Regions from separate parts of the Allobosea sp. 10L417 genome, predicted to be linked through region 1. Evidence: predicted binding sites of a transcription regulator. Region 1 holds the regulator's gene; each other region holds the start of a gene.
The links. The regulator PhoB, encoded in region 1, activates phosphate uptake and scavenging genes when phosphate is short. The targets are predictions, from matches to a motif close to TGTCATNNANCTGTCAT.

Region 1 (4,207 bases):
AGCCGCCTGATCATTGGGCGAAACTTCCGCTCTTGCCCCGCGTTGTCTGGAGCAAGGAGGAGTCATGTTAACGATCCTGCCCGCCCCCGACCATGTCGGCGCCTACCGCCTGTCGCAGACGCTGACCAGCGACGATCTCGATGGGATCATGGCCGATATCGACGCGAAGCTCGCACGACACGAGAAAGTCGGCATCCTCGCCGACCTCACCGATTTCACCGATATGACCTTGGCTGCCGCCTGGAAGGATGCGCGCTACAGCCTCGGCAAGCTGTGGGAGCTGCAACGCTTCCCGCGCGAGGCGGTGATCACCGACAGGGGCTGGCTTGCGGCCTTCGTCGACCTGCTCAATCCGGCGATCCCCTTCGTGACTGTTCGCACCTTCAAGCCGGAGGAGTACGAGACCGCATTGACCTGGGCCGGCGACATCGAGGGCGGACCAAACGCCTGACCGACAGGAGGACGCCATGCCCGTCCACAAGCACAGATGGTCGGCCGATATCACCAGCCGGAGCAACGCGCTCGATTTCGAGAAAGCCGTGTTCACGCGTGGCGATCCGCGTCAGATCGCGCGCTCGCTGAAGCGGTCGGCCGAGCACAGCCGCCGGCGCAAATCGGGCCCCTATCGCTCGGCGATGTCGATGCTCACCTTCTACATCAACCGCGCCGGCCGGAAACTGCCGGCCGAGCGCCGCAGAACTCTGGAAGCGGCCAAGCACAGCTTGCGCCGCCTCTTCCACCGAGAGGGCTGAAGCGCCTGCCGTCGCCCTTCAGGGGATCGACCTGAAGGCCGGTTCTCATCGCGCCCTGCCTCCCTTGCGCGCCGGATCATGCGAGAGGTGGCTGTCGCGTTCGCCGCCGCCACCCGAAACGCGAGCGTGCCGCCGGTTGTCATCGGCAAGCGGATGTCCGGCGGCTTCTTCGCGTTCTCATGCGATGAGCCGGGGCCGCCGTGCCGGATGCTCTGCGGCGCCTTGGTCGAGGTCGACGTTCGGCAACCTCCTCAACGATCCTGTTGCAGACCCTGATGGGTCGTGTTGATGCGTGTATTGCCCTGCTGGCCCTGCTGATCAGGCTGGCTTGGTCGGCGCTCGCCACCTCTGGCGCTGCGCAGATCGCGCTCGGCATGATCTGGCTCGCCCGGACCCTTGTCGCTTCGATTGGCCGGCGGGATGGGCGGCATCTTGCTCACGGCGACCTCCTCTGGCTCGCGTCGATCTTCAAGATCAACGCGAGCGGCCGGGCAAGGTTCACGGCAAGTTGCGATGAGGAGCAGAGCTGCAGCGCCGCTCAGCTGCGCGCAAAGGTTTCGTCGAAGGCGTAACCGGCGCCGCGGACTGTCCGCAGCGGATCCTTGGTATTGGCCGGCGTGATCGCCTTGCGCAGCCGGCCCACATGAACGTCGACGGTGCGCTCATCGATATAGACGTCGCGGCCCCAGACGGCGTCGAGAAGCTGGGCGCGCGAATAGACGCGGCCGGGCGCCTGCATCAAGAACTCGAGCAGCCGGAACTCGGTCGGGCCGAGATGCAGCTCGCTGCCGGCACGGCGGACGCGCCGGGTCGTGCGATCGAGTTCGAGGTCGCCGGCGGCGAGCAGCCCCGCGACATGGCCCGGCTTGGCGCGGCGCAGCAGCGCCTGTATGCGCGCGATCAGCTCCGGCAACGAAAAGGGCTTCACCACATAATCGTCCGCGCCAGTCGCGAGCCCGCGCACGCGTTCGGTCTCCTCGCCACGCGCCGTCAGCATGATGATCGGCACGCGTTCGGTGTCGCGCCGCGAGCGCAAGCGGCGGCAGAGTTCGATGCCAGAAAGGCCCGGCAGCATCCAGTCGAGCAGCACGAGATCAGGCGTGTGGTCGCGCAGATGCAGTTCGGCGTCATCCCCGCGCGCGACGCTGTCGACCTCGAAGCCCTCGGCCTCGAGATTGTAGCGCAGCAGCAGGGTTAGCGGCTCCTCGTCCTCGACGATCAGGATGCGTGCGGCCATGATGATCTGCTTCAGTTCCCGGTGATCGCCTCGACCTCGATATTGGTCGTGTCGAGCTTCGGCCGGTTCACGTCGAGCGAGTCGCCGGTGATGAGATAGTGGATCGTCTCGGCAATGTTGGTGGTGTGGTCGCCGATGCGCTCGATGTTCTTCGCGCAGAACAGGAGATGCGTGCAGAAGGTGATGTTGCGCGGATCCTCCATCATATAGGTCAGGAGCTCGCGGAACAGCGAGGTGTAGAGCGCATCGATCTCGTCGTCGCGGCGCCAGACGTCGAGCGCCTTCTGCTCGTTGCCGGCGGCGTAGGCGTCGAGAACGTCCTTGAGCTGCGCCTGCACCAGGCGGCTGATGTGCTCGAGCCCGACCACGGCGCGGTGCGGCGGCTGGAACTGGCCGGCGATGGCGACGGCGCGCTTGGCGATGTTCTTGGCGAGATCGCCGACGCGCTCGATGTCGGCGGCGATGCGGATCGCCGAAATCAGCTCGCGCAGGTCGTTGGCGAGCGGCTGGCGCCGGGCGATGGTCAGTACCGCCTTTTCCTCGACGTCCCGCTGGAGGTTGTCGAGGCGCTGGTCGGCCGTGATGATCTTCTGGGCAAGGCCGGTGTCGCGGCGCACCAGCGCCACGGTCGAATCGCCCAGCATGCGCTCGGCCATGCCGCCCATTTCGGCGAGGCTGCGGCGGATGCCTTCGAGATCGGTATCGTAGGAGCGGACGATGTGGTCGGTCATGGGCGGCGTGTCCTCTAGATCATTAGCGCCGATGCAGCGTCGTCGTTTTCAGGTCGGCATGCTCAACCCTCAGCCCTCATCCTGAGGAGCAAGCGAAGCTTGCGTCTCGAAGGATGCTCCGGTTGGTTCCGGAGCCTCCTGGACCATCCTTCGAGACGCCGCTCGCGCGGCTCCTCAGGATGAGGGCTGCTGGTTTGAAACCGGTCTTCAGCCGAACCGGCCGGTGACGTAGTCCTGCGTCTGCTTCTTGGCAGGGTTCATGAAGATGGTATTGGTCGGCGCGAATTCGACGACCTCGCCCAGATACATGAAGGCGGTATACTGCGAGATGCGGGCCGCCTGCTGCATGTTGTGCGTGACGATGGCGATGGTGAAGTCGCTCTTCAGCTGCTCCAGCAGATCCTCGATCTTGCCGGTCGAGATCGGGTCGAGCGCCGAGGTCGGCTCGTCGAACAGGATCACTTCAGGCTTCTGGGCGATGGTTCGCGCGATGCACAGGCGCTGCTGCTGGCCGCCGGAGAGACCCATGCCGGAGCTCTTCAGCTTGTCCTTGACCTCGTCCCAGAGCGCGGCACGGCGCAGCGCGCCCTCGACGCGGTCGTCGAGCTCGGACTTCGGCGGCTTCTCGTAGAGGCGGATACCGAAGGCGACGTTGTCGTAGATCGACATCGGGAAGGGCGTCGGCTTCTGGAACACCATGCCGACGCGCGAGCGCAGCTCGTTCACATCGACATCGTTCGAGATGATGTTGCGCCCGTCGAGCATGATCTCGCCGGTGGCCTTCTGCTCCGGATAGAGCGAGTAGATCCGGTTGAAGATGCGCAGCAGGGTCGACTTGCCGCAGCCCGACGGGCCGATCAGCGCGGTGACGTGCCGGTCGCGGAAATCGAGATTGATGTTCTTCAGCGCCTTGTGCTCGCCGTAGTAGAAATCGAGGTTCTTCACCGCGATCCGGACGGGCGCCTCGGCATCGAGCGTCTGCGGGGAGAGTTCAAGGGTCGAAAGCATCGACATGGTCCTCAAGGTCGGACGCGACCGGGTTGGATTCAAGTCTTATTTGCCGCCGGCGACAAAGCGGCGGGCAATGATCGAGAGCAGCAGGATCGAGACCGTGATGATCAGCGATCCCGCCCAGGCCAGTTGCTGCCAGTTCTCATAGGGAGCGGAGGCGAACTGGTAGATGGTGACGGGCAGGTTCGAGACGCCGCCGACCAGGGTCGGCGAGAACCAGAAATTGTTGTTCAGCGCGGTGAAGATCAGCGGCGCGGTCTCGCCGGCGATACGGGCGAGAGCCAGCAGGATACCGGTCACCATCCCGGCCTTGGCGGCGCGCCAGGTCACCGAGGTGATGACGACCGACGGCGGGGCGCCGAGGGCCGAGCCGGCTTCGCGCAGCGGGCCGGGCACGAGGTTCAGCATGTCCTCGGTGGTGCGCACGATGACCGGGATCGCGATGATGCCGAGCGCGACGCCGCCGGCCCAGCCGG
Region 2 (4,207 bases), on a different contig from region 1:
CAGCCTCAGTCCCCGCGCTGGAGGCAAGCCAGATAGAACCCGTCCGTGCCGGTGCGTCGCGGCGAGAGCTGTAGGCCGAATTGGGTGGCGAAGCGGGCGAGCAGGGAGAAGTCGCTCTCCGCCCCCTTGAGCACGTCGATCGGCGCGACCGGTGCGAAGCCGGGATGGCGGCCAAGAAAGGCACGGATCGCCTCGTCATTTTCCTCAGGCAGCATGGAGCAGGTGATGTAGGCGATGCGCCCACCCTGGCGCACCAGCTTGGCCGCGCGCGCCAACACCTCGGCCTGATCCTTGATCCGTTCGGCCAGCGCGCCGGGGCGCACGCGCCATTTCGCATCCGGGTTGCGCCGCCAGGTGCCGGAGCCGGTGCAGGGCGCATCGACCAGCACGAGATCGGCCTGTCCGGCGATGTCGGCGAAGGGCTCATGGCCGCGCGAACGCGGAATGCGCACCTCGACGATGCTCGCGCCCGAGCGCGCCACGCGGTCATGCAGCGGCGCGAGCCGGCGGCTATCGAGATCGGTGGCGTAGAGACTGCCGCGATTGGCCATCAGCGCAGCGAGCGCCAGTGTCTTGCCTCCTGCCCCGGCGCAGAGATCGATCACGGTCTGGCCAGGTCGCGCGCCCGCGAGCAACGTCACCAGCTGCGAGCCTTCGTCCTGCACCTCGAAGGCGCCGGCGAAGAAGCCGGGTTCCGCATGCAGCGAGGGGCCGCGCCCGTCATGGCCCGGCTGGAAGCGCAGCGCATCGGGAGACCAGGCGCCGGTCTCCGGCTGATGGTGGGCGAGATCCCGGAGAACGTCGTCGCGGCCGGCCTTCAGGCGGTTGACGCGCAGGTCGATCGACGCACGGGCGGCCAGCGCCTGCCCTTCCGCCGTCGCAGCTTCACCGAAGCCGGCCTCGAACGACGGCCAGAGCCATTCGGGCACGTCCGCCCGCACCCAGGCGGGCGCCCCATCGTCCGAGAAGGCGGCCAGGAGTGCGGTCTCGTCAGCCGTGAGCGGAGCGGGCGCGTGATTCTCGCCCGAGAACAGCGCTGCTATCTCGTCGCGGGGCAGGCCGCGCAGCCCGGCGAGCATGCCGAGCACCAGCCCGCGGGGCTCTTCGGACGCCATCGAATAGCTGGACGAGGCCTTGCGCCGCAGGGCATCGTAGACGAGCGAAGCGATGGCGGCGCGGTCCTTCGAACCGGCGAAGCGACGCGACAGCCCCCAATCCTTCAGCGCATCGGCCGCCGGGCGGCGGCGCTCGATGATGTCCTGCAGCACCTCTATGGCGGCGCTGATCCGGGCGGCTGGCGTCATGGTGCTTCAATCCTGGCGCAGGCAAATCAGGCCCGGCGCCCGCAAGGCGGTGAGTGTAGTGTGCTTCGACCGGTTCAAATATCACGCCGAGGCATGGTGCCCCATGCGGCATGCACTTGACGCGCTCGTTTCACAAGGGGAAAGACGATGCAACCGCATCTCGCGGCCATCAGGATATCCGCACATGAAAAGCGCCAGCCGCATCGTCATTCTGAGCCTTGTCGCCTTCGGCCTTGCCGCTTGCGCAACCCAGCCGCAGCAGGACTTCACGCCGCCGGCCTCCAAGCGCCTCGATGCGAAGACCTCCCTCGAGAACCGCCGCTGATCCGACATCGATACGAACGAGCCCGCGCCCGGTATTGCCGGCGCGGGCTTTTTTGTCGCCCGCCGCATGGCGCCTGAGCTGACGGCAAAACGAAGCAATCTTTTCATGGGGCTGTCACATCACTCGACCTAACTTCGCGCGCATTTCCGCGAGCCGGGTCAAACCATGAAAAAAACGCTGCTTCTCTCGACATCGCTCCTCGCCGCACTGGCCATGCAGCCGCTTGCGGCGCCCGCCCAGGAGGCATCCGCTTCCAACAGCCGCAAGCCCCTGATCATCGCCCATCGCGGCGCCAGCGGCTACATGCCCGAGCACACGATCGAGGGCTACAAGCTCGCCATCGAGATGGGCGCGGATTTCATCGAGCCCGACCTGGTTTCAACTAAGGACGGCGTCCTGGTCGTGCGGCACGAGCCGATGCTAAGCGGCACCACCGACGTCGCCGACCGACCGGAATTCGCCAATCGCAAGACGACGCGCAAGGTCGACGGCATCGACACCACCGACTGGTTCGCCAACGACTTCACCCTGGCCGAGATCAAGACCCTGCGTGCCAAGCAGGCCTTCGCCGATCGCGACCAGTCGCAAAACGGCAAGTACCAGATTCCGGCGTTTCAGGAGGTGATCGACCTCGCCAAGTCGGAAAGCGCCCGGACCGGCCGCACCATCGGCATCTATCCCGAGACCAAGCACCCGACCTATCACGCCTCGCTGGGCCTCGCCTTCGAGGACAAACTGCTCGACATGCTCAAGGCGGCCGGCTGGACCGAGAAGACCTCGCCGGTGTTCATCCAGAGCTTCGAGACCGGGAATCTGAAATACCTGCGCAAGAAGACGCAGCTGCGCCTCGTGCAGCTCGTCGACGGCGACGATGTCGACAAGGACGGCAAGGTGACTCTCGTGGCGCCGTTCGACCGCCCCTATGACTTCGCGGTGCTCGGCGACAAGCGGACTTTCCAGGACATGCTCTCCGCTGAAGGGCTCAAGGAGATCGCGACCTACGCCGACGGCGTCGGCCCCTGGAAGCCCTATATCCTTGCTGGCAAGCAGACCATTGGCGAGGACGGCAAGCCGAAGGATCTCAACGGTGACGGCAAGATCGACGAGCAGGACCGCACGCTGATCGCGCCGACGAACGTGGTCAAGGACGCCCATGCCGCCGGCCTTCTGGTCCACACCTGGACCTTCCGCAGCGAGCCCAAGCGGCTGACCTCGGACTTCAAGGGCGACGCCGCGGCCGAGTACAAGGCATTCTTCGCGCTCGGCATCGATGGCCTGTTTTCGGATTTCTCGGATCAGGCCGTGAAGGCGCGCGACGCGAAGTAAGCCATCCCGTCGGACGAGGCCGACAGCCGGACAAGCCAAGCCCCGCGGCGAAATTCGCCACGGGGCCTGGCCTTCAGCGGGCTTCTCGCCCGCTCCCCTTCAAATCGGTCAATCGCAAATGCGGGTCGTGCGCCTCACGACGCCGCGCGGCGTCTCACGCTCGGTCGTGACGGTGCGGCAATCGTCGCCGCGATAGTAGTTGGCGCGGCGCCACTCGCGTTCAGGCGTGCGATCATAACGGTCCTGACGCATCTCGCGATCGATTGCCCGTTCATGGGGGGTACGGGGGTCGACGCTAACGCCACCTGGACCGATGTTGATCGACTGAGCATAGGCGCCGCTGCTCGCGAGAAGAGCAACAGCAATGATTGGGACAAAACGTTTCATCGCGTATCCTCCGTTTGCGCCATCAACGCACCGGACGGAGACTCGTTCCGTAGAAAGCTTCAGCTGCAGTCGAAGATGCTTCGCGCACCCTAGGAACTGCTTGCCAAACGAAAAAGCGCGCCGGCAAGGCCGGCGCGCTTCCATCGCTCGCTAAGCTGTTCTTCCTCAGTGCAGGATCTGGCTGAGGAAGAGCTTGGTGCGCTCATGCTGCGGGTTCTTGAAGAACTCGTTCGGGGTGTTCATCTCGACGATCTGGCCGGCATCCATGAAGATGACGCGGTCGGCGACCTGGCGGGCGAAGCCCATTTCGTGCGTGACGCAGAGCATGGTCATGCCCTCCTCCGCCAGCGAGACCATGGTGTCGAGCACCTCCTTGACCATCTCGGGGTCGAGCGCCGAGGTCGGCTCGTCGAACAGCATGATCTTCGGGCTCATGCACAGCGAGCGGGCGATCGCCACTCGCTGCTGCTGGCCACCGGACAGCTGGCCCGGATATTTCGCCGCCTGCTCGGGGATCTTGACGCGCTTGAGATAGTGCATCGCGATCTCCTCGGCGTCCTTCTTGGGCATCTTCCGCACCCAGATCGGCGCCAGCGTCAGGTTCTCCAGAATCGTCAGATGCGGGAACAGGTTGAAGTGCTGGAACACCATACCGACGTCACGGCGAATCTCGTCGATCTTCTTGAGGTCGTTGGTGAGCTCCGTGCCGTCGACGATGATCTGGCCCTTCTGATGCTCTTCAAGCCGGTTGATGCAGCGGATCATCGTCGACTTGCCCGAACCCGACGGGCCGCAGATCACGAGCTTCTCACCGCGCTGAACCTTGAGGTTGATATCGCGCAGAACGTGGAACTCGCCGTACCAC
Region 3 (4,207 bases), on a different contig from region 1:
TCCGATGCGGTGCTGGCGCGCGCTGCCGAAGCCATGCCGAGCGAGGCCGATTTCCCTGCCGTGGCGCCGGGCTCGGACTACGATACGGTCCGCCGCATCCTGGCCTTCATCACGCATAACTGGCGCGAGCAGCCGACCATCGAGGCGATCGCGGATGCGGCCGGCGCAACGCCGACCGATGTCCATCATCTCTTCCGGCGCTGGTGCGGCCTGACGCCCAAGGCCTTCCTGCAGGCGATCACGCTCGACCACGCCAAGGGCCTGCTGGCCTCCTCGGCCAGCATCCTCGACACTGCGCTTGAAGTCGGGCTTTCCGGCCCCGGCCGGCTGCACGACCTCTTCGTCACGCATGAGGCGATGTCGCCCGGCGAATGGAAGCTCGGCGGAGAGGGGCTGAAGCTCTCCTACGGCTTCCATGCCTCTCCCTTCGGTGAGGCGCTGATCGTGGTCACGGATCGCGGGCTCGCGGGGCTGGGCTGGGTCTCCAACAGCGTCGACGGCGGCAAGGTCGTCGGTGGGCGCGCCGAGGCTCTGGCCGACATGATGCGTCGCTGGCCGCATGCCGGTTATCACTACGATCCGGTGCTGACGGCACCCTATGCCGCCCGCATCTTCGAACCCAAGGCCTGGACGGCCGAGACGCCCTTGCGCGTCGTGCTGATCGGCACGGATTTCGAGGTCCGGGTCTGGGAGACTCTGCTCCGGATCCCGGTCGGCTGCGCCACGACCTATGGCGACGTCGCCAGCCATATCGGCAAGCCCAGTGCCGCGCGCGCCGTCGGCATGGCGGTGGGCAAGAACCCGATCTCCTTCGTGGTGCCCTGCCACCGCGTCATCGGCAAGTCAGGCGCCCTCACCGGCTATCACTGGGGTCTGACGCGCAAGCGCGCCATCCTCGGCTGGGAGGCGGGTCAGGCGATCACTGGCTGAGCTTGCTGCCTACATCGGAGATACATGTCCCAGAAGAGCGCGAGCGCGATCCGCCCGCGCCCTTTGCCTGCTCCGCCTAAAGCAGCCCGCGCTTCGCGAGGTGGCGCATCAGATGCGAGGCGCCGAAGGTCCAGGGCTCGCAGGCGTCGGTGCGCTTCATCCGGTTGACGAGGCTGCCGAGCTCGGGCGCGGCGATGGTGACGATGTCCCCGTATTTATGGGTGAAACCGCTGCCCGGTGCGTCGCGGTCCTTGATCGGCGCGAACATGGTGCCGAGATAGAGCGCCGCCCCGTCCGGATACTGGTGATGTGGGCCGATCATCTGTGCAGCGAGGTCGGCCGGGTCGCGGCTGATCTTGGCGATCGAGGACGAGCCATCCAGCGTGAAGCCGTCCTCGCCCTCCACCGTCAGGGTCACGGTCGTCTTGCGGATGTGATCGAGCGTGAAGCCGGCGTCGAAGAAGCGGATGAAGGGGCCGACGGCTGCCGCCGCGTTGTTGTCCTTGGCCTTGCCGAGCAGCAGGGCCGAGCGGCCCTCGACATCGCGCAGATTGACGTCGTTGCCGAGCGTGGCGCCGACGATCCGCCCGTCCGAGGCGACGATCAGGACGATTTCGGGCTCCGGGTTGTTCCAGCTCGACGCCGGATGCAGGCCGGCATCGGCACCTGTGCCGACCGTCGACATCGCCGGCGCCTTGGTGAAGATCTCGGCGTCCGGCCCGATGCCGACTTCGAGATACTGGCTCCATGCCCCCTGCTTGATCAGCACCTCCTTGAGATGCATCGCCTCGGGCGAGCCGGGCTTCAGCTTGGAAAGGTCGTCGCCGATCAGTTTTCCGATCTCCGTGCGGATCGTCGCGGCGGCGGCCGGGTTGCCGCGCGCCTTCTCCTCGATGACGCGTTCCAGCATCGAGACGGCGAAGGTGACGCCGGCCGCCTTCACCGCCTGCAGGTCGAGCGGCGAGAGCAGCCAGGGGCGCTTCGGATCGCGGCCGTCGACGGGCGTATTGGCCAGGATGTCGACGAGCGAGCCCAGAGCTTCGCCTTTCGCGGTGCGCAGCGCGGCCGCCGGATCAGCGCTCTCGCAGAGGTCGCGGCTGGTCGGGAATTCGGCTGTGATGTCGACGAGCTGTCCATCGCGCAGCGTGACCACTGCCGGGCCGCCGAGATTGGGCCGCCAGACGCGGCCGGCCAGCGCGGCGGCGCCGGCATCCTGCGGCAGGGTTGTCGAGGCGGAAAGGACGAGGCTCGTCATGATGCGGTCCGGAAAAGGCGAGGCAGGACGCGCAGATCAGCCGTTTATGCGTGAATGCGCAAGCCGGCCGCGGCCATAAGTGCCTTGCAAAAACTGTCGTCGTTTTGTCATTGAACTGTCGCCTGCGCTTCATGCTAGCTTGCGCACCAACGACAAGAACCGCGGCGGCGCCCGCCCGCGGAAGGGAGACACTCCATGAGCATCAAATCGCGCATCCTGATGTCGGTCGCCGCCTTTGCGCTCGCTGGCGCTTCGCCGGCTCTGGCGCAGACCGAGATCCAGTGGTGGCATGCCCTGACGGGCGCCAACAACGACGTGGTCGTCAAGCTCGCCGAGGACTTCAACGCCTCGCAGAAGGACTACAAGGTCGTTCCCGTCTACAAGGGCTCCTATCCCGACACGCTGAACGCCGGCATCGCCGCTTTCCGCGCTGGCCAGGCGCCGCACATCCTGCAGGTCTTCGAGGTCGGCACCGGCACGATGATGTCGGCCAAGGGCGCGATCAAGCCGGTTCATGAGGTGATGAAGGAAGCCGGCGAGAAGTTCGATCCGAACGCCTATCTCCCCGCCATCACCGGCTATTATTCGACGGCTAAGGGCGACATGCTCTCGATGCCGTTCAACTCGTCCTCGATGGTGATGTGGTACAACAAGGACGCCTTCAAGAAGGCGGGCCTCGACCCGGCGAAGCCGCCGAAGACCTGGCCCGAGACCTTCGAGGCCGCCAAGAAGCTGAAGGCCGCCGGCTACGACAAGTGCGCCGTCTCGAACGCCTGGGCGACCTGGGCCAATATCGAGCAGTTCGGCGCCTGGCATAACATCCCGCTCTCGACCAAGGTCAACGGCATGGCCGGCTTCGACGCCGTGCTGAACTTTAACAAGAGCCCGGCCTTCCTCAAGCACTGGACCAATCTGGTCGAGCTGCAGAAGGACAAGACCTACGACTACTCCGGCCGCACCAACAATGGCGAAGGCCGCTTCACCTCGGGCGAATGCCCGATCTTCCTGACCTCCTCGGGCTTCTTCGGCAACGTCAAGGCGAACGCCAAGTTCGACTGGGGCAACGCGCCGATGCCGTATTATCCCGATGTGCAGGGCGCGCCGCAGAACTCGATCATCGGCGGCGCCTCGCTGTGGGTGATGGGTGGCAAGAAGGCTGACGAATACAAGGGCGTCGCCAAGTTCTTCACCTTCCTCTCGGATGTCGATCGTCAGGTGAAGCTGCACACCGAGTCCGGCTATCTGCCGATCACCAAGGCCGCCTATGAGAAGGTCAAGGCGTCGGGCTTCTACAAGGACAAGCCCTATCTCGAGACCCCGATCCTCGAGCTGACCAACAAGACCCCGACCGACAACTCGAAGGGCCTGCGTTACGGCAGCCTCGTCCAGATCCGTGACATCTGGTCGGAGGAGCTGGAAGCGGCGCTGAACGGCCAGAAGTCGCCGCAGGCGGCGCTGGACGCGGCGGCCGAGCGCGGCAACCAGATGCTGCGCCAGTTCGAGCGGACAGCCTCGCGCTGAGCGGATAGCCCTTGCATCTTCAGGCCATCCCGGACAAATCCGTCCGGGATGGCCGTCTTGTTCAAGGAAGCCGATGCAGAAGAACGCGTACTTCCGGGGGCTGACCATCCCCTTCCTGCTGCTGATGCCGCAGCTCGCGATCACCGTCGTGTTCTTCTATTGGCCGGCGAGCCAGGCGGTCTGGCAGAGCTTCCTGCTTGAAGACGCCTTCGGCACTTCGACCGAGTTCGTCTGGTTCGAGAACTACCAGCTGCTGTTCGCCGATCCCGGCTATCTCAAGGCCTTCATCAACACCGTCATCTTCTCGACCTTCGTCTGCGTGTTCTCGCTGTCGATCGCGCTGCTCTTCGCGGTGATGGCAGACCGGCAGATCCGCGGCGCTGAAATCTACAAGACCCTGCTGATTTGGCCCTATGCGGTGGCGCCCGCCATTGCCGGCGTGCTCTGGATCTTCATGTTCGATCCCTCGCTGGGCATGCTCGCACGGGGTCTGCAATCGCT
Region 4 (4,207 bases), on a different contig from region 1:
GATCGCCGCGAACTCCGTGTTGGAGAGACCCTCGCCGCCGATGATCGTGGCCTTGACGCCGGCATCGGCGAGCTGGCGCGAGAGCAGGCCACCCTCGGGGTGGTAGCCACCGAAATAGATCAGATCGACATTGGCGGCCTTGAGGCGCGTCACGACGGCCGAGAGATCCTTGTCGCCGGGGTTGACGGTCAGCGCGACGACTTCCTTGAGCCCGCCGGCATTGATGCCCTTCTGGAAGGCGTCGGCGAGGCCCTTTCCGTAAGTGCCCTTGTCGTGGACGATCGCGATCTTCTTGTCCTTCAGGTTCTTCAGGACATAGGCGGCGGCGATCTCCGCCTGCTGGTCGTCACGGCCACAGGTCCGGAAGACATTGGTCAGGCCGCGCGTGGTCAGGGCCGGCGAGGTTGCGGTCGGCGTCACCATCAGCACGCCGCTTTCGGAGAGCACGTCGGAAACCGCCATGGCGACGCCCGAGGTCACCGGACCCACCACGAACTTGACCTTCTCGCCGACGAGGAGGTTGGCGGATGAGACGCCCTGCTTGGGATCGCCGGCATCGTCGGCGAGCTTCAGCACGAGCTTCTCGCCGAGCACGCCACCATTCTTGTTGATGACGTCGACGGCGGTCTGGGCACCGTTCTTCACCTGATCGCCATAGGCGGCGACAGGGCCGGTCAGCGGCGCGATGAGGCCGATCGTGATGTCGGCCTGGGCGGCCTGGGCCGAGAGGAACAGCGTAGCGGCCAGCGCGACGCCGGAGAGGAAGTGGGACTTTTTCATCTGCATCTCCCTACGACATGCAATTTATGCGCGCGATCCCGCCGGGGATCGCTTGTCGCCTGTATAGGCCAGGGGCGACCCGAGGGACACTGCCCGCATTTTCATCAGGCACGGCGACAAACGCATGGCAATGCCATGGCGGGCTTGGGGAGCTTGCGGGTGGCTCGGAAAGGCCTCAGCCGCTCCGCGCCTTGCGCTGAGCCTCCAGCTCTTCGGTGACGGCGATGACGTCAAGATAATCCTCATGGCGCGCGGGCGCATAGCGCGAGACATGGCCGTCGGTGAAGGTCTTCCAGACGTCCGGAGCGGCCTCTTTCATCGCGCTCATCGCGGCGACGAAGTCGTCCTTGAGACCCTGCGGCAGGTTGGCGCGCGTCGAAAACGGGCTGGAGGGGATCAGTGGCGAGGTCCAGAGCACGCGGGTCGAGCCGGCCTGGATCATGCCGCGTTGGGCGAGGCGCTGGGCGACGCCGGACTCGGTATTGACCTGATAGGTCGCGACGACGTCGAACTGGCCCCGCACCAGCGCCAATACGGAGTTGTCGTGCCCGCCGGAAAAGACCGTGCCGCTGAAATGAGCTTTCGGGTCGAAACCTTGCTTGCGCAGAAAATAGGCGGGGAAGGCGTATCCGGAGGTCGAGTTCGGATCGGCGAAGGCCATGACCTTGCCCTTGAGATCGGCAAGGTTCTGGTAGGGGCTCTCCGCGCGGACCAGCAGCACCGAATAGTACCCCTCCTGCCCGTGGTTATCGACATCGCGGAGCAGCGGCTGGAGCTTGTCGCCCAGCACGCGGCGCCCGAGCGCGTAGACCGCGGGCCCGAACCGGGCGAAGTCGACCTGATCGGCCCGCATCGCCTCGACAAGACCGGCATAGTCCGAAACTCGGAAGAACCGCACGGGCACGCCGAGACGCTGCGATAGGTAGTCGACCATCGGCTGGGTGCGGGCGACGGCACCCGCTTCGTTCTCGGCGGAAGAGACGCCGAAGCGCACCTCCTTGATGCTCTGTCGCCAGTCCGGCGCCTGCGCGAAAGCAGGGACGGCGGTCGTGGCGGCAAGGCCGGCGAGGACTGAGCGGCGTGTCGGCATGATGCCTCCCAGGGTACGCGAATGAATTGACCGCGGTTGGGTGCATGCATCAGGCGACGGCTGGATGGCGGGTGGATGACGGCGCCGTGAAACGCAGAAGGCCCGGCTTGCGCCGGGCCTTCCGTGGTCTCGCCGGGAGCGGTGGATCAGAAGTCCATGCCGCCACCGAAACCGGGCGTGCCCGGTTTCGGCAGTCAAAGCGCTTGAGCGCCTGGACTTCCTCAGAAGTCCATGCCGCCCATGCCGCCGCCGCCCATCGGGGGCATCGGGGCGTCCTTCTTCGGCAGGTCGGCGACCATCGCCTCGGTGGTGATCAGCAGGCCCGCGATCGAAGCCGCGTCCTGGATCGCCGTGCGCACGACCTTGGTCGGGTCGATGATGCCAGCCTTGACCAGATCGCCGTACTCGCCGGTCTGGGCGTTGTAGCCGTAGGAGTAGTCCTTCGACTCGAGCAGCTTGCCGATCACGACCGCGCCGTCATCGCCGGCGTTGTCGACGATCTGGCGGGCCGGAGCGGCGATCGCCTTGCGGACGATCTCGACGCCGGTCTTCTGGTCGTCGTTCTGGGTCTTGATGCCCTTGACCGAGGACAGGGCGCGCAGGAGCGCAACGCCACCGCCGGGAAGGATGCCTTCTTCGACCGCAGCGCGGGTCGCGTTCAGAGCATCGTCGACGCGGTCCTTCTTCTCCTTGACCTCGACCTCGGTCGCGCCGCCGACGCGGATGACCGCGACGCCGCCGGCGAGCTTGGCCAGACGCTCCTGGAGCTTCTCACGGTCGTAGTCCGAGGAGGTCTCCTCGATCTGGGCCTTGATCTGGCCGACGCGAGCCTCGATGTCCTTCTTCTTGCCGGCGCCGTCGATGATCGTGGTGTTCTCCTTCTCGATGCGCACGCGCTTGGCGCGGCCGAGCATGTTGAGCGTCACGGTCTCGAGCTTGATGCCGAGGTCTTCCGAGATCATCTGGCCGGCGGTCAGGATCGAGATGTCCTCGAGCATGGCCTTGCGGCGATCACCGAAGCCCGGAGCCTTGACGGCCGCGACCTTCAGGCCGCCACGGAGCTTGTTGACGACGAGCGTGGCCAGAGCCTCGCCCTCGACGTCCTCGGCGATGATGAGGAGCGGCTTGCCGGTCTGAACGACGGCCTCGAGGATCGGCAGCATCGCCTGGAGCGAGGACAGCTTCTTCTCGAAGACGAGGATGTAGGGGTCGTCGAGCTCGGCGACCATCTTCTCGGAGTTGGTGATGAAGTACGGCGAGAGGTAGCCACGGTCGAACTGCATGCCCTCGACGACGTCGAGCTCGGTCTCGGCGGTCTTGGCTTCCTCGACGGTGATGACACCCTCGTTGCCGACCTTCTGCATGGCCTTCGAGATCATCTCGCCGACCGACGAGTCGCCGTTGGCCGAGATGGTGCCGACCTGCGCGACTTCCGCGTTCGAGGTGACCTTCTTCGAGTTCTTCTTGAGATCGGCGACGATGGCCTCGACAGCGAGGTCGATGCCGCGCTTCAGGTCCATCGGGTTCATGCCGGCCGCAACCGACTTGGCGCCTTCACGGACGATCGCCTGGGCGAGAACGGTGGCGGTGGTGGTGCCGTCGCCGGCATGGTCGTTCTGGCGCGAAGCGACTTCGCGGACCATCTGGGCGCCCATGTTCTCGAACTTGTCGGAAAGCTCGATCTCCTTGGCGACGGTGACGCCGTCCTTGGTGATGCGCGGAGCGCCGAACGACTTCTCGATCACGACGTTGCGGCCCTTCGGACCCAGCGTGACCTTCACGGCATTGGCGAGGACATCCACGCCGCGCAGCATCTTGTCGCGGGCTTCAGTGCCGAATTTGACGTCTTTGGCAGCCATGAGAGCTACTCCTTGGACTGAAATTGAAAAGTTGAGAAAGCGGTCAGGCGGCTATCAGCCGACGACGCCCATGATGTCGGATTCCTTCATGATCAGGAGGTCCTGACCATCGATCTTGACCTCGGTGCCCGACCACTTGCCGAACAGGACGCGGTCGCCCTTCTTGACGTCGAGGGCAACGAGCTTGCCGGCCTCGTCACGCGCGCCGGAGCCGACGGCGATGACCTCGCCCTCCTGGGGCTTTTCCTTGGCGGTCTCGGGGATGATGATGCCGCCCTTGGTCTTCTCTTCGCTGTCAAGGCGGCGGACCACGACGCGGTCATGCAACGGACGGAACTTCATGGTTCTGTCTTCCTCTCGGTCTTATTCGGTTCGGGCGCCGCTGATGGACACCCGGGGGAGGCTGTTAGCAGTCAGCGAATGAGAGTGCTAACAGATGGCGGGGAGATAGGCTCGGGGTCCCGGAGAGTCAAGGAAG

Region 2: the regulator PhoB is predicted to act here: its motif matches at 1,731-1,747, upstream of AC1DE3_RS09460 (glycerophosphodiester phosphodiesterase).
Region 3: the regulator PhoB is predicted to act here: its motif matches at 2,291-2,307, upstream of ugpB (sn-glycerol-3-phosphate ABC transporter substrate-binding protein UgpB).
Region 4: the regulator PhoB is predicted to act here: its motif matches at 1,935-1,951, upstream of phnD (phosphate/phosphite/phosphonate ABC transporter substrate-binding protein).

The regions. Positions count from the first base shown of each region.
Region 1 is NZ_JBFTJP010000001.1:1,034,344-1,038,550, forward strand. It holds gene AC1DE3_RS05250 (LysR family transcriptional regulator) at 1-10, shown strand, start outside; gene AC1DE3_RS05255 (SpoIIAA family protein) at 65-451, shown strand; gene AC1DE3_RS05260 (DUF3175 domain-containing protein) at 468-752, shown strand; gene AC1DE3_RS05265 (hypothetical protein) at 1,004-1,183, opposite strand; gene phoB (phosphate regulon transcriptional regulator PhoB) at 1,291-1,989, opposite strand; gene phoU (phosphate signaling complex protein PhoU) at 2,001-2,720, opposite strand; gene pstB (phosphate ABC transporter ATP-binding protein PstB) at 2,928-3,734, opposite strand; gene pstA (phosphate ABC transporter permease PstA) at 3,774-4,207, opposite strand, start outside.
Region 2 is NZ_JBFTJP010000002.1:699,944-704,150, reverse strand. It holds gene AC1DE3_RS09470 (RsmB/NOP family class I SAM-dependent RNA methyltransferase) at 6-1,304, opposite strand; gene AC1DE3_RS09465 (hypothetical protein) at 1,489-1,629, shown strand; gene AC1DE3_RS09460 (glycerophosphodiester phosphodiesterase) at 1,795-2,955, shown strand; gene AC1DE3_RS09455 (hypothetical protein) at 3,064-3,342, opposite strand; gene AC1DE3_RS09450 (amino acid ABC transporter ATP-binding protein) at 3,508-4,207, opposite strand, start outside.
Region 3 is NZ_JBFTJP010000008.1:139,560-143,766, reverse strand. It holds gene AC1DE3_RS19725 (methylated-DNA--[protein]-cysteine S-methyltransferase) at 34-930, shown strand; gene AC1DE3_RS19720 (fumarylacetoacetate hydrolase family protein) at 1,007-2,185, opposite strand; gene ugpB (sn-glycerol-3-phosphate ABC transporter substrate-binding protein UgpB) at 2,381-3,706, shown strand; gene ugpA (sn-glycerol-3-phosphate ABC transporter permease UgpA) at 3,780-4,207, shown strand, end outside.
Region 4 is NZ_JBFTJP010000002.1:69,568-73,774, forward strand. It holds gene AC1DE3_RS06540 (branched-chain amino acid ABC transporter substrate-binding protein) at 1-780, opposite strand, end outside; gene phnD (phosphate/phosphite/phosphonate ABC transporter substrate-binding protein) at 956-1,870, opposite strand; gene groL (chaperonin GroEL) at 2,092-3,729, opposite strand; gene groES (co-chaperone GroES) at 3,784-4,071, opposite strand.